Regions from separate parts of the Priestia sp. YIM B13551 genome, predicted to be linked through region 1. Evidence: riboswitches for the same ligand, from Rfam matches in the RefSeq annotation. Region 1 holds a riboswitch; the other holds the start of a gene.
The links. A riboswitch is a leader RNA that binds a small molecule or an ion and turns the genes downstream of it on or off. The one in region 1 is predicted to bind S-adenosylmethionine.

Region 1 (7,280 bases):
GGAGAGCAAGGCGGAGACTCCTGCGGGATAAGCGGAAGCGACGAGGAGGCTCAGCGGCCGCCCGCGGAAAGCGAAGTCTTGCACGGAAATCAGCAGCCGATTCCTACTAGCGCATGTAGCTCATTTGTTGGTCTTTGTATTAATTTAGCGATGTCTCAATCTCTTTTCATCGTTACTAACACAAGATTATCAGCAGCTGCAGTACGTTTTATAATTGAAAACCGATGAGCTTCGTATAGCTTAATCGCAGGTGTATTTTTTTCGGCTGTAGACACGATACATTCACATTCAGAATATCTTTGAAGTACATGTGTTAAAAGACGGCTTCCGATTCCCTTTCGAAAGTACCGAGGACGCACAACGAGGCGGCAAATCGTTAATCGCTCATTTTCTTTTTCAAACGACAGCACTCCTGCTAGCTTACCTTCAATCATTTCTCCGATAAACACTTCCTTGCTTTTCATAATATCTTCTTTGCTTTCTGTAAGCTGAGGAATATCTGAAAAACCAATGAGCCTTGCTTCTTCTTGATAAGCTTCTACTTGCACAGCTACTATTTGAAGAGCGATATCCACTCTTTGATGTTCGAGGATTTGAAGCATGAAAACCACTCCATTTCTTTCACAAATTTAGACAAATTCCATGTTTTCACTATATCCAAACGCCTTCCTTGTACATATTGTATTATGTACCGAATTAGCCAGGAGGTGTTTATATGCATATCACTGCTGAAAGAATTAGAGAAGCAACAGAAGCGATTGCTTCTACTGAGCTTGAAACATTTATGTACCAAGAGCCAACTGCTCTTCACAGACGCTCTCGTCGTCGTTCTACTCGCCGTTCTACTCGTCGCACTACTCGCCGCACTACTCGCCGTTCTACCCGCCGTTCTACTCGTCGTTCTACTCGCCGCACTACTCGCCGTTCTACTCGCCGCACTACTCGCCGTTCTACTCGCCGTTCTACCCGCCGTTCTACTCGTCGTTCTACTCGCCGCACTACTCGCCGTTCTACTCGCCGTTCTACCCGCCGTTCTACTCGTCGTTCTACTCGTCGTTCTAGCCGTCGCCGCTGTCGCTGCGGTTCACCTTGCTGCTCATATCCATGGTTTAATAAATCATTTGGCTGCTGCTTTAAAGGGCATGGCTGTCGTCGCTAAATAAATCTAAAGCAAGTCGAGTTTAAAACATACGCGGCTTGCTTTTTTTAAGATTTTTATTTTACATAATCATTCGTTTTACTCTTCTAAAAAAAGAAAAAAACGTATAATAATGGGAAAGAATCTCTCTTAAAAGGAGGCCTATCCATGCACTTATCTTTTGATCATCTTGTTCATTTTTCACCTGATCCTATTAAAGCTCAGAAAGAACTAAACGAATACGGAATAAATGTCGTTAAAGGCGGCATCCATGAAAAATGGGGCACTTTTAACACGTTGGCTTATTTTAACCTCAGCTATATTGAATGGCTTGGGCTTAGAGATATCGCGTTAGCTCAAACTGTTACAGATAATGACCTTATTCAGCAGCTTGTTAACGAACATACACCGGTTGGTCATTTTGGTCGATTTGCATTCCGTACAGATGATATGGATTTGCTAATAAAAGAGCTGGAAAGCAAGAATGTCACTGTAAAAGGTCCTGTAGCGGGTTCTCGTCAAACCAATGATGGAGAAAGACTTCAATGGAAAATGTGTTTTATTGAAGCTGACCACGATTCCCTGCCTCTTCCTTTTTTTATTGAATGGGGTGAACCAGAAGAAAAACGCAAGCCAAAGCTAGCGGCTCTTTCTTCTCACCAAGCTGGTCAGCTGCAGCTAAAAAATATTTACTGTGCTGTACATAACCTCGAAGAATCCATCAGCAAGTGGACGAAACTGCTGGACATTCAGTCTGCCGAAAGCTACAAAGACTCTTTACTTGATGCACGTTGTCAAAAACTATATGTCAATGGAGGAAACCTTATTTTTTGCAGCGGAATACAAGGTGTTGTCCATGATACATTAAAAAAAGTTGGAGAGCGTCCATTTTTGGTTGAATTAGATCACGCTCTAACACCGCAACAAATTACCGTACAAGGAGCTTCTTTTAAATTCAACAAATAAACATCCGCGGACGGATGTTTATTTGTGTGCTTCCTTTATAGCTTGATAAATGAAATGAGGCAAAATTTCAAAGGAATACTGAACGTCTAATCTTTCGGTCCATTGATGCGCATCTCTTCCCAGCGGTCCAATGTTCAGCACCGGCATCTTCAGCTCCTCTAGCTCTTCTAGCGGGATATGATACCCTTTATTCCATAGCGGCATATTTGCTACCAACGTGTTAAATGTATGGAGCGGATGCTGCAGGCTGGCATAGCTTAAATCCGAAATTCCGCCAAAATAACTTTGTTCAACTAGCTCCACTTGGAATTGCTCTTTGGCAATTGCCTGTACGTTTGACAAAATCTCTTGTACAAACGGATCATCATGTGAACAAACGGCCGGATAAAAAGGCGGCGTAAAAAATAAGACCATCATCGGAGCTGCTTCTTTACATAAACCAGCTAAAGAGTTTACTAATTTAATGGTTTTATTTCTGTCATCATCCTCTTGTGCCAAAAGTGCTGCTTCCATTTCTTGCACATATTTTTCACCGTGCTGTTTGACTGCATGAGTATAAAGTTCTTCATACGTCCATACGTTCACGTCAAGAGATGAACCCTCCATTCCCGCAGCGTACTGCCTAGCGGCTTTATTATAGTGTTTTTTCACATTCAAAGCCGCTTTGTCAGCCGATTTCAACAGCAGATCTGTTACTTCTTTAAGAGAGCGGTTTAACATAAATAAATTAAATAATACAACGGCAGAGTGCGGAACTTGAACTGAATACTCTTCTTTTAAATCTTTTTGTATCAGCACCGTAGGAGGTGGACTCGTTTCTTCTCTTACTTTTTCGCAAAAATCAACGTTTAATTCTATTTCTTTTGTTAAATAAGAAGCTAGTAAATTAGCATTTAAACCAGCTAGCGGTTCCCCTACATGAGTTTCTTTTCCATAACACAAAAAGCTTGGCATGATCTTCCCAATCGATCCTGAGTACACATAGTTCGTTTGATCTCCAGGATAGCGGCTGAACACTGGTTCTGCATTTAGCATGAGAGAAAAATCCAGCTGATGTTTGCGGGCAAGTTCTAAAAGAACAGGCACTGCTTTTCTCATCCCAAGCGAATTTACTTCTTCATCCGGCACCGACAGCAGCAGGATGTTTCCGTCAAACTCTCCGTTGCATGCTCGTTCAACCATACTGATATGCAGGGCAATGCCTGCTTTCATGTCCATCGTTCCTCTGCCAAAAAGCCAGTCTCCTTTTATCATATCCTTTTGTACGTGCGCCGGAACTTGTTCCATATGGTTATAAAAAGTACTCGTTAATGTATCAGCGTGAAAAGCATCCTTTTTCCACTGTCCATAATCTTGTACATCCACTACATCGTAATGACTTACTAGTACAACTGTTTTATTCGTATTTTTCCCTTGAACAAAAGCTGTGACAATCGACCGTCCGTCTCCTGTTGAATGAAGCTCGACTTGCTCGTTTTTTTGAAAGTAAGGCAGCTTCAATAAATAAGACGCTATCGATTCAGCCATTTCCACTTCTGCCATCGTTCCTGTCACGCTAGGTATAGAAACCAATTCGCTTACAAGTTTTTTTAACTGTTCTTTTGTTTGATACAAAGATGTTTTGTTCGACATACCCTTCATCTCTTTCCTTTTTCTAAATTTTCTATCAAACAAAACCATTCGTCAATCCCTTTGACAGAGACTCTTTCATTCTATCCCTATGTATCATAGTATGGCGCTGCCTTTACGCACATGATAAAAAAAGAGTGCGCGGCTAGGGATAGCACCGCACACTCTTTTTTTACTTTTCGTCATCTTCTAAAAAGTCTAGGATACGATCAATAAGCTGTTCGCTTCCTGCATCGTTTCCGTGTTCAAGAGACATTTCCATTTCAATGCTCCTTTCATAAAATATTCTTGTTTTATAACATACCACAATTCATTTCGAATGTAACCTTTAATTTGCGTAAAAATTTCGACAATTTATGATTAATTTTAAAACCTAGTGAGTATTGATTATACCCACCAGATTCTTTGCTTGTCAAAAACCATGCTTTCTATTTAAAAACACTTAAAAAATAGAGGCGCGAGCAGACTTCTTCTATAAAAGACAGCCTACTCGCTCAAGCTTGGAACAGCATGATGAATAAATTTCTAGTTCATTTGCTTTTTGTACATCTTTAATATCTATGCCTACAGCATATGTACGAACATGGTTTTCGACCACAATTTCATAAAATGTTTCTAATTCGCGATAAGCTACTTGATAATGCTTTCCTAATAATTTCACTGCTTCCTTTAATGCTTTCTCTCCTGTATGTGCTGCAACTGCTGTATGACTCATAAAACCCTCTCCTTTTAGAAAAATAAAAAAACTCATTTTGCTTTGATGCAAAATGAGTTTTTCACCCGTTTTATCACCCAAAGCACATGCTTTGCTGGTAGGAGCACCTTACATTCGTAGGTTGCTGTGGAGTCAAAGAGCCAGATCTCTCGTCCACTCGTGATAACTTTTTTAATTTAAAATTTATTTTATCAAACAATTCCATCCCCGTAAATAGAAAAATAAAAATATTTTAATTTTTTTGGTAATGGAATGAATTCAAAAAATGAAAGCTTAGATTAGCAAAATAAGAAGCTGCTACAAGTAATGCCTCTTCATTTAATGAAAAAGAAGGATGGTGCCATTCATATTCTCCAGCTGTACCCATCCATACAAAAAATCCTGGTACATGCTGCTGATATACGGCAAAATCTTCTCCTCCAGGCGATTGTTCAGCTTCTACGACTTGATAACTAAGATCCTCTGCCGCTTTAGTAACTAGTTTTTCCAGCGTATCATCATTGTTTACTACAGGAAGATATGGATACCATTTAACGTCTACTGAAGCCCCGAAAGCTGCGCCAATCCCTTCAGCAGTTCGTTTCATAAGAGCCGGTATTTTTTCTCTCGCTTCTTCTTGAAAGGTACGCACAGTTCCTTCAAGCGTTACTTTGTCAGGAATGACGTTCCACGAGCTCCCTCCATGGATTTGAGTTATGCTGACAACAACATTTTGAAAGGGGCTGAGATTACGGCTGACAATGGTTTGTAAACTAGTAACAATTTGACCAGCAGCAGCAATCGGATCTATTGTTTTTTCAGGAATACCCGCGTGACCTCCTACTCCTTTGACGTCAATTTCAAAACGATCAACACTTGCCATTAAAGGTCCCGGTTTAATACCAATGGTTCCTACAGGAAGATCCGGTTTGTTATGCATCCCAAATATCGCTTCCACTCCTTCGAGCACACCTTTTTCAACTAGCATTTTTGCCCCAGAAGCCGTTTCTTCGGCTGGCTGAAAGATAAATCGAACCGTACCGCAAAGCTCCTGCTGACGCTCTTTAAGAAGGATAGCTGCTCCGATTATAGAAGCCGTATGAAAATCATGGCCGCATGCGTGCATAACACCGTTCACTTCAGAAGCAAATGGCAGATTGGTTTTTTCTTCAATTGGCAGCGCATCAATATCAGCTCGAATAGCGATAATAGGTCCCGGCTTTCCTCCCACAATTTCTGCTACTGCTCCTACGTCTAATTGGAATTCATCCGCTATAGAAATATCATAGTGTTTTAACCACTTTTTAATACGTTTAGTTGTTTCATATTCTTTCATTGAAAGTTCTGGAAACCGGTGCAGCTCACGGCGTATGTCTATTAGCTCGTTTAGTAGTAATTGATCGGTCATATTTATCACTCTTTCACATTTCTTAATTTGGATCACTTCTCTATCTTTTACGACAAATAGTGTACCTCATTGAATTTTTTATAAAGAAATACGGTCGTATAACCTTCTGCAAGGTGCTTTTCTTTAGCTTGAACATATCCTTTTCGTTCATACATCTCAACTAACCAAGGATGTTCTTTTGCTGTTCCTAAAGACACACCTGGTGATTTAAACGTATTTTTTATTACCTCTTCCTCTACTAGATGCAGCAGCTTAGAACCAACGCCTTTCCTGGCAAACGACGGGTCCACTGCAAACCACCAAAGATGCGGAACAGCAAACGGACCTGGATGTTCTCCCCAAGGCATTCGTATAGATACAGTTGCAGCGATTCTTTTATCTTCTTCATATACATAGCAAAGGTTTTGAGAAATATTTTTCTTAACAAGGGCAAGATCAGCAGTAGCTGCTAAGAAAGGAATGCCTCGCTCTCGAATAGGCTTATATGCTTGTAGAGTTAAGTTCAATAAGTTATCTGCGTCGTCATTTGTTGCCAAACGGAATTCATTTTTCATCTCTTCGCCTCCTTATGCAGTGTTTAAATATTTTATTTAACTTATAAGTTTACTAAGAATTAAAAAAGACAGACTGGCGCCTTGCGTACTCACTATACAACTGCTTTTATAACGTGTCAATTCTATTTATCGTTTTCTATAAAGGGTATAAATAAAACAAAAGAGATTGATACATAACTAAATCACTCCAAGCTGAAGACGAACAAATGGGATACATGAGCTGGACTGCTTGTTACACCGCTGTTGATTTCAGTGCAAGACTTCGCTTTCCGCGGGCGGCAGCTGAGCCTCCTCGTCATTTATGCTCCTGCGGGGTCCCACCTCTTCCGCATTCCCCGCAGGAGTCTTCATCTTTCCCTCCAACCAACAGTTAGAAGCACCTACATACATGAAACCTATGCCCAAGATAGATAACCATGAAAAGATCTGAACGAAGTTGGATTCTCAATCAAGAAGCTCGATTCATCGTTCGGACCTTCCTTCAACGAAAATACTTTTTTCACAGCCTCATTACGTATATACCAAGATCGACTTCAGGACTCACTTACCGTAGCTTTTAAAGTAGCTGCCAACACCACAAGTTCTTCTATAGATGCTAACTCCTCCTGTGAAGCCGCAGCTACTTCTTCAGCATAAGCAGCTGCTTGTTTAGCAACCTCTGAAAGGCCCATGACAGACTCCATTACCTTGAACGAATACCCATCAATCTCTCCTGTTGCCTTTGTCATTTTGTTCATTTGTTCTTGAGCAGCAAAGACATCCTCCATGATTGTGGAAAATTGTTCAGTTACATCTTCGACAGTGGCAATACCAAGTGTGACTTCTTCTGTATTGACTTCCATGTTTTGATAAGCCTGCTTTGCCTGGGCTTCAATTTCTTTTAACAGATGA
Region 2 (7,280 bases), on a different contig from region 1:
TCTCTCCGCTAGGCATCGGCAACCGCGAAGACCCGGCCCGCTTAGTGTTTGACGGTAAACAAGGAGAAGGCGTAGTGGTTTCCATGGCTGACTTCGGTACGCATTACAAGCTGTTAATTAACGAAGTATCCGCATTTGAGCCGGAAGTTCCAGCTCCAAATCTTCCGGTAGCGCGCGTGCTTTGGAACATTAAGCCGAACTTCCAAGACGGCGTTAAAGCGTGGATTGAAAACGGAGGCGGCCATCATACGGTACTTTCATTAAATTTAACGACCGATCAAATCGTGAGCTATGCAAAGCTTGTTGATCTAGAGTACGTCATTATTAAGTAAGCACCACTACTTCCGAGGGAGCACTGCTTCCTTGGAAGTGAAAATATAGCGTCAGTAAAAGAACGCCGTTTTTAGAAATAAATGAAAGCGTTTTAAATAAGTGTGGTAGGAAGCAAAACTAAGACAATACAAAGGGGATATATAATCATGAGTAAAGTATCAAGTAAGTTTATCTTCTTCTTCGGCTCATTTGCCGGTATTTTATTCGGTTATGATATTGGGATTATTGCTGGTGCAGAAAGTCATATCCGTGAAGCGTTTCATTTAAGTCCGCTCTGGCTGGGGATTGTGGTTTCGTCGCTAATGGGAGGAGCAATTATCGGTTCCATTTTAAGCGGATTATTAGGAGATAAGTTTGGACGAAGAAAGTTAATTTTAATTTCATCTATCATCTTTCTTTTAGGCTCCATCGGTTCAGCGATTGCACCAGAGGAAATTACGTTAACGATTGCGCGCGTCTTTTTAGGTACAGCAGTAGGAACGGCTTCTTCGTTAGTTCCTGCTTATATGTCAGAAATCGCACCTGCTCATATTCGCGGGAAGCTTTCAGGTTTAAATCAGCTAATGATTGTAATTGGATTATTATTAAGCTATATCGTAGCCTTTATTTTTGAGCCGGTTCCAAACAGCTGGCGATTAATGCTTGGCAGCGCCGGTATTTTTGCGATCGTCTTATGCATCGGTATGATCAAGCTTCCAGAGTCGCCTCGCTACTTAATTAAAAACGGAATGGCAGATAAAGCGCGTGAAGTACTGCGTACGCTTCGCCGGTCAACAGCTGAAGTAGAAGCTGAAGTGTCTGAAATTGAAAGCATAGCTGTTCATGAACAATCAGGCATCAAACAGCTGTTTCATAAAAAGTTTCGTTTAGCATTAATTATCGGTGTCGGAATGGCAACTTTTCAGCAGATTCAAGGCTCAAACTCAATTGTTTATTATGCAACAAGCATTGCTCGTCAAGTTGGTTTAGCGCCGCAGGTAGCTGCTGGTTTTACGGTCATCGTTGGGGTAATCTTCGTTGTGACAACACTTATTTTTCTGCAGTTTGTTGATAGATTCAACCGCCGTACCATTCTTACGATTGGCGGCGCGGGTATGGCTCTTTCATTTTTCACACCGGCTATTCTAGGAGCATTAGGCGTTAATGAAGTCGTCGTAAACTGGGTTACGTTAATTGCTCTTTGCTGCTTTATCCTTTGCTATGCGTTTTCTTGGGCGCCGCTTACGTGGATCATTGTAGGAGAAATTTTCCCGCTTTCTGTACGCGGAATCGGTGCTGGGATTTCATCTGCTTTTAACTGGACGGGATCGCTTGCAGTAGGGCTTGTGTTCCCAATTTTAGCCGACCAGTTTAGTTTAGGCGTGATCTTTTCAACGTTCGGGATCATTTGTATTCTCGGATTATTCTTCATACGCTTTGTAGTTGTTGAAACAAAAGGACGCAGCCTAGAGCAAATTGAAATGGACATGGCAGCTCGTTCTGCAAGGAAGTCTTTAAGTCCGGTTGAGCGTAATAAATATGTTTGATTGTCGTAATGTTTTAAATGTAAGGTGCTGAGATAAAAGTATTTTAGCTGAAGTGAAAAACGAACCACTAATCAAAGTGTTTGATTAGTGGTTCGTTTTTTTATGGTGAACGCAGGTTTCATCTGTTTCGTTTCTTCTAGCAGTTGATTGGAGAGCAAGGCGAAGACTCCTGCGGGAAAAGCGGAACAGATGAGACCCCGCAGGAGCACAAGCGACGAGGAGGCTCATCGGACGCCCGCGGAAAGTGAAGCCTTGCACGGAAATCAACTGTGGGGTAACAAGCGGTTCAGCACATGTCGGCCTTTGTTCGTCCCCAGCCTCTTTCTTATTAGTAGATATAGAGATTTCAGCTTTTACACTGTCATATTAGTGCCTAATAAAATGGAAAGATAGGTTAGCTTATCATAGAGTGGACTTTAATAGATATTCATAACTAGCAATTTCTAAAACGAAAGCTAAATGTGCGTTCTGCTTACAAGAAGGTAGTGACCTTCGTCAACAAATTCTCATATAAACAAGTAAGCTTGTTTACTTATTAATAGGGGGATTAACTAGTTGATGAATTTGACGCTTCATGAACGTTCTGAAAAGTTATTAAAGCAAAGAATTAAACAATTAAATCCGATCCATTTAACTTTGTTTTTATGGGTGACAGTAGAGGTGACGGATCAAACGATAATTGTTACACGATGAACGGTGAATTTGAGCTTGTATTAAAAAAGGCGGTGGAATTGAACCCGCTGTTTATTATTCATGGGGGAGACACCGTCTATACAGGGGAAAAAGAGTATTTGGAGCACTTTGTTAAGGTTGTCGAAAAAATCGCACCAAACATTCCTATGTTTGTATGCGTAGGGAATCATGATGAACTGTACCTTGGTGAAAGCAATCTCGAAAACTTCAGAGCCACTATCGGAAAAGTACACTGGGTCATTGATATTCCTGTCTTTAACTTTCGGTGCATCGCATTAAATAATGTCATCAGTCCCAAGAATAAAATATATGGATTTACAGATAGAGAGCTGAATTATTTAGAGCAGCAGCTAGAGGATGCTCCTCGTAATACCATCGTAGCCATGCATGCGCAGCCAAATATTGGCCGGTGGTCAAATCTTGAAGGGTTTCCTGTAACGACTCCTCAAAGTCAAGAATTTTTTGATTTAATTCAAGAACACCGCGTGAAAAAAGTGTTAGTCAGCCATGTGCATGCATATGACGAGCAGTTTATTAGAAAAAACAGAAACGGGTCGTTTACGCTTGGAAGAGGCACTGATTTTGTATTGTCAGGAGGCGCCGGTGCTCCTCTTGATTTTGAGCCGCCTTTAATTTTAAATAATTATAATTTTACGGAGTTTTTTGTAAGCAGGTACAACATATTAGGACCTCTTCTTTGGAAGGATTTTGGACGACCTCGAAGAAATTGTTTGTAAAAACAAGAGAATAGAAAGCTATGTTTAGCCAAAAGCCTGCCCGTAATTCACAGGCAGACTTTTGGAAGATTATGCATAATGTTTACAGAAACCTTGTAGCAGAAGGCTCAGTCAAACGTTATAATAGATAATGAATGATGATATATTCTCTATATTTGTCATATATTTGTATTACATATGTAATTGAAGAAAAACATTCACTTGATATACTGTTTAATGACTTAACTTTATCTTAAAATTTACAGTGAAATGCCTGTTTATAGAGGCTTAGAACATACACAGCAAATGGAGGAGCAATCATGGCAAACGAAAAGATGCAAGAAGGACTTGATCGTTTTATCAAGGAAGATTTAAATGACCTTTTAGGTAGACTGTTCCCCTTAATGGACCGGGAGTGTGCCGAAGAAAAAAGAAAGCTTATCGAAACAGCGGTAGAGTATATTTATTCGTCAGGATATCACCAGGGAGCCAAAGATTTAATTGAAACGCACCGAAAAGACGATTACAAATTGTTAAGGCAAAAATTAGCGTCAACGCCTCCTAAAAACTAATTTTTTTGAAATTTCTTTTGACAACATAAATCTAAGGTGTTAAGATGACTCTACATTCAAAATATTATAAACAATTAAAACTCTTATTGAGAGAGGCGGAGGGACTGGCCCTGTGAAGCCCGGCAACCATTTAACATTCTTGTTGAAAAGGTGCTACATCCTGCAAAGCGTACAGCTTTGAAAAATAAGAGAGGATTTCATAGATACTATGCCTCTCTATTCGTGATAGAGAGGCTTTTTATTTTATGTGAATATGTTTTGAATGGACAATTTTATAAAAATGCATCAGGTGCTGTGTAACGAATGTACGCAGCTTAAAAGGGAAGACCGGTGAAAAGCCGGCGCGGTCCCGCCACTGTAATGGGGAGCAACTTATTAACCACTGTTTCATGTTGAAATGGGAAGGGATAGGAAGCGATGAACCTAAGTCAGGAGACCTGCCTGTTGTATGCACTTAAGCTCTACGGGATATAGAGAGGAGTGAGGAATACGTGTTGAGAAAAACAGGCTGTCTCAACTCTAGTTAAGTATGCGTATTATCTCTCTTTTCATTTCGAAAAGGGAGATTTTTTAGTTTACCGATAAAAAAATATACAGGGAGTGGAAAAAATGAGCAGTGTAAAAAGTTCAAACTTAGGTTATCCAAGAATTGGTGAAAAACGAGAGTGGAAAAAAGCGCTTGAGCAGTTTTGGGCAGGAAAGCTGGAGAAAGATATCTTTCTTCAAGAAATTGAAGCTCTTCGTCTAGGGCATCTGAAAAAACAGCGTGACGCAGGAATTGAATTAATTCCAGTCGGCGATTTCAGTTTATACGACCACGTGTTAGATACAGCTGTTATGTTCGGTCTAGTGCCAAAGCGCTTTGAGTATGACGGAGGACCGGTATCGCTTGAAACGTATTTTGACATCGCCCGAGGAACAAAAGGTGCGGTAGCCTCTACGATGACAAAATGGTTTAACACAAATTATCACTACATCGTACCGGAGCTTGAGGAATGTACGCCGGCACTTGTAGAAAATCGCCCGCTTCAGTTTTACAAAGAAGCAAAAGAAAAGCTGAATATTGAAGGAAAGCCCGTTATTCTAGGTCCAGTAACATTTGTGAAGCTGTCAAAAGGATATAAAAAAAGTGAGTTTAAAGAAGTAGTTGAACAGTTTGTTCCGCTTTATGCAACTATTTTAGCGGAGCTGCAGGCAGAAGGAGTAGAGTGGGTGCAGATAGATGAGCCAATTTTATCTACAACGCTATCAAAAGAAGACCTGGCGCTTTACACAGAAGTCTATCAAACTTTGAAGGAAGCGGCACCGAATGTAAAAGTCATTTTGCAAACGTATTTTGACAGCGTTGATCACTACAAAGAAGTTGTGTCTCTTCCTGTTGAAGGAATCGGTTTAGACTTTGTGCATGACCGAGGCGAAAATCTCACTGCGCTTAATAAATATGGTTTTCCAACTGATAAAGTGCTTGCTGCGGGAGTGATTGACGGACGCAACATTTGGCGTGAAAACTTGGACGAACAGCTTTTAACGCTTAGTGAAATTGAAGAAGCCGTATCAAAAGACCGTTTGATTCTGCAGCCTTCATCAAGTTTATTACATGTTCCTGTCACGGTGAAAAATGAAGAAACCATTGATCCAGTATTGAAAAATGCGCTCTCTTTTGCAGATGAAAAGCTAAAGGAAATCACGCTTTTAACAAAAGCAGTGCAGCAAGGAAAAGAGTCGATAGAAGAAGAAATAAACGTAAGCAAACAGGCGATTCAAGCATTAAATGGTTCATCTTTTCGAAATCATCAAGACGTGCAAAAAGAGCTGAAGCAGCTGCACAGCTATAAAGCAGCGCGACAAGCGCCGTTTGACGTACGTCAACGCGTTCAGCAAGAAGCGTTTCAACTGCCGCTTCTTCCAACGACAACGATTGGAAGCTTTCCGCAAACAAAAGAAGTGCGAAAAGAGCGTTTAAAATGGCGTAAAGGCGAGTTAAGCGATGAAGCATATGAAGCGTACATTAACGAGGAAATAAAAAAATGGATTGAAATTCAAGAAGACATCGGCTTAGATGTCCTTGTGCACGGAGAGTTTGAGCGTACGGACATGGTCGAATACTTCGGTGAGAAATTAGGAGGCTTTCAGTTTACGAAGTTTGGCTGGGTGCAATCTTACGGTTCTCGCTGCGTGAAGCCGCCGCTTATTTACGGAGATGTATCGTATGAGCAGGCGATGACGATCAAAGAAACGGTCTACGCACAGTCTCTAACAAATAAGCCGGTTAAAGGAATGCTGACGGGTCCGATTACGATTTTAAATTGGTCGTTTGTGCGTGATGATATCCCGCGCTACGACGTGGCAAATCAAATTGCGCTTGCTCTTAGAAAAGAAGTAGAAGCACTTGAAAGTCAGGGCATTTCAATGATTCAAGTAGATGAACCGGCACTGCGTGAAGGACTGCCATTAAAACGAGAAAACTGGGACAGCTACTTGAACGCTGCGGTGTATGCGTTCAAGCTAGCCACGGTATCGGTGCAAAACGAGACGCAAATTCACACGCATATGTGCTATTCAGAATTCGAAGAGATTATTGATGCCATCAAAGCGCTTGATGCCGACGTGATTTCCATTGAAACGTCTAAAAGCCACGGTGAATTAATTTATGCGTTTGAAAAACATACGTACAATCAAGGAATCGGACTTGGCGTGTATGATATCCACAGTCCGCGCGTACCGAAGCTTGAAGAGCTTCAGCGAAACATTGACCGCGCTCTGCAGGTACTTGATCCTGCATTATTTTGGATTAATCCCGACTGCGGCCTTAAAACAAGAGGAATCAGCGAGACGGTTGAAGCTTTAAAAGTCATGGTTGAGTCCGCAAAACAAACCAGACAAAATTTATTACAAAACGTTTAATGATAAGAAATTAAAGAACAAGCAGTGTAACCGCTACACTGCTTGTTCTTATGGGATTTTAAAAGGCCAAAAATATCCATTGACACTTCCCCTACATTTTTGTATCTTTTTAAAGGTGTTTTTAAAATCAGGGAGGTACAACATGAGTAACAACAGCACGCAGCACGTTAAAATTGTAACAGCGGATCCATCAGCGCTAGGTCTATTTGGACTTGCCATGGTGACACTTGTTGCATCGTTTCAAAAGCTTGGGGTAACCGATGGTGTTTCATTGGTATTGCCATGGGCGATTTTTTTAGGCGGGGTAGGGCAGTTAATCGCGTCTATGCAAGATTTCAAACATAATAATACCTTCGGCGCAACTGCTTTTGGTGCCTTCGGGTTATTTTGGCTAGGTGTAGCTATGACATGGCTTATTCAGCTTGGAGCATTTGGGGAAGCGCTCGCAAAAGAAGCGGATCCGAAGCAGCTCGCATTTGCTTTTGTCGGCTACTTGATTTTCAGCGTTTTTATGACAGTTGGAGCAATGGGCACTC

Region 2: linked by a shared signal. The riboswitch ahead of metE (5-methyltetrahydropteroyltriglutamate--homocysteine S-methyltransferase) and the one ahead of ACFX4N_RS08755 (hypothetical protein) in region 1 are both predicted to bind S-adenosylmethionine.

What each region holds. Positions count from the first base shown of each region.
Region 1 is NZ_JBHZOX010000001.1:1,720,800-1,728,079, forward strand. Features, by position in the region: gene ACFX4N_RS08730 (hypothetical protein) at 1-228, shown strand, start outside; gene ACFX4N_RS08735 (GNAT family N-acetyltransferase) at 156-602, opposite strand; gene ACFX4N_RS08740 (CotG/ExsB N-terminal domain-containing protein) at 716-1,159, shown strand; gene ACFX4N_RS08745 (VOC family protein) at 1,307-2,104, shown strand; gene ACFX4N_RS08750 (M20/M25/M40 family metallo-hydrolase) at 2,123-3,736, opposite strand; gene ACFX4N_RS08755 (hypothetical protein) at 4,206-4,448, opposite strand; SAM riboswitch class I at 4,516-4,617, opposite strand; gene ACFX4N_RS08760 (M20 peptidase aminoacylase family protein) at 4,681-5,835, opposite strand; gene ACFX4N_RS08765 (GNAT family N-acetyltransferase) at 5,883-6,389, opposite strand; gene ACFX4N_RS08770 (methyl-accepting chemotaxis protein) at 6,923-7,280, opposite strand, start outside.
Region 2 is NZ_JBHZOX010000002.1:567,393-574,672, reverse strand. Features, by position in the region: gene araA (L-arabinose isomerase) at 1-332, shown strand, start outside; gene ACFX4N_RS12290 (sugar porter family MFS transporter) at 480-1,859, shown strand; gene ACFX4N_RS12285 (hypothetical protein) at 2,415-2,552, shown strand; gene ACFX4N_RS12280 (metallophosphoesterase family protein) at 2,504-3,289, shown strand; gene ACFX4N_RS12275 (hypothetical protein) at 3,589-3,840, shown strand; SAM riboswitch class I at 3,921-4,031, shown strand; cobalamin riboswitch at 4,111-4,299, shown strand; gene metE (5-methyltetrahydropteroyltriglutamate--homocysteine S-methyltransferase) at 4,450-6,744, shown strand; gene ACFX4N_RS12265 (acetate uptake transporter) at 6,887-7,280, shown strand, end outside.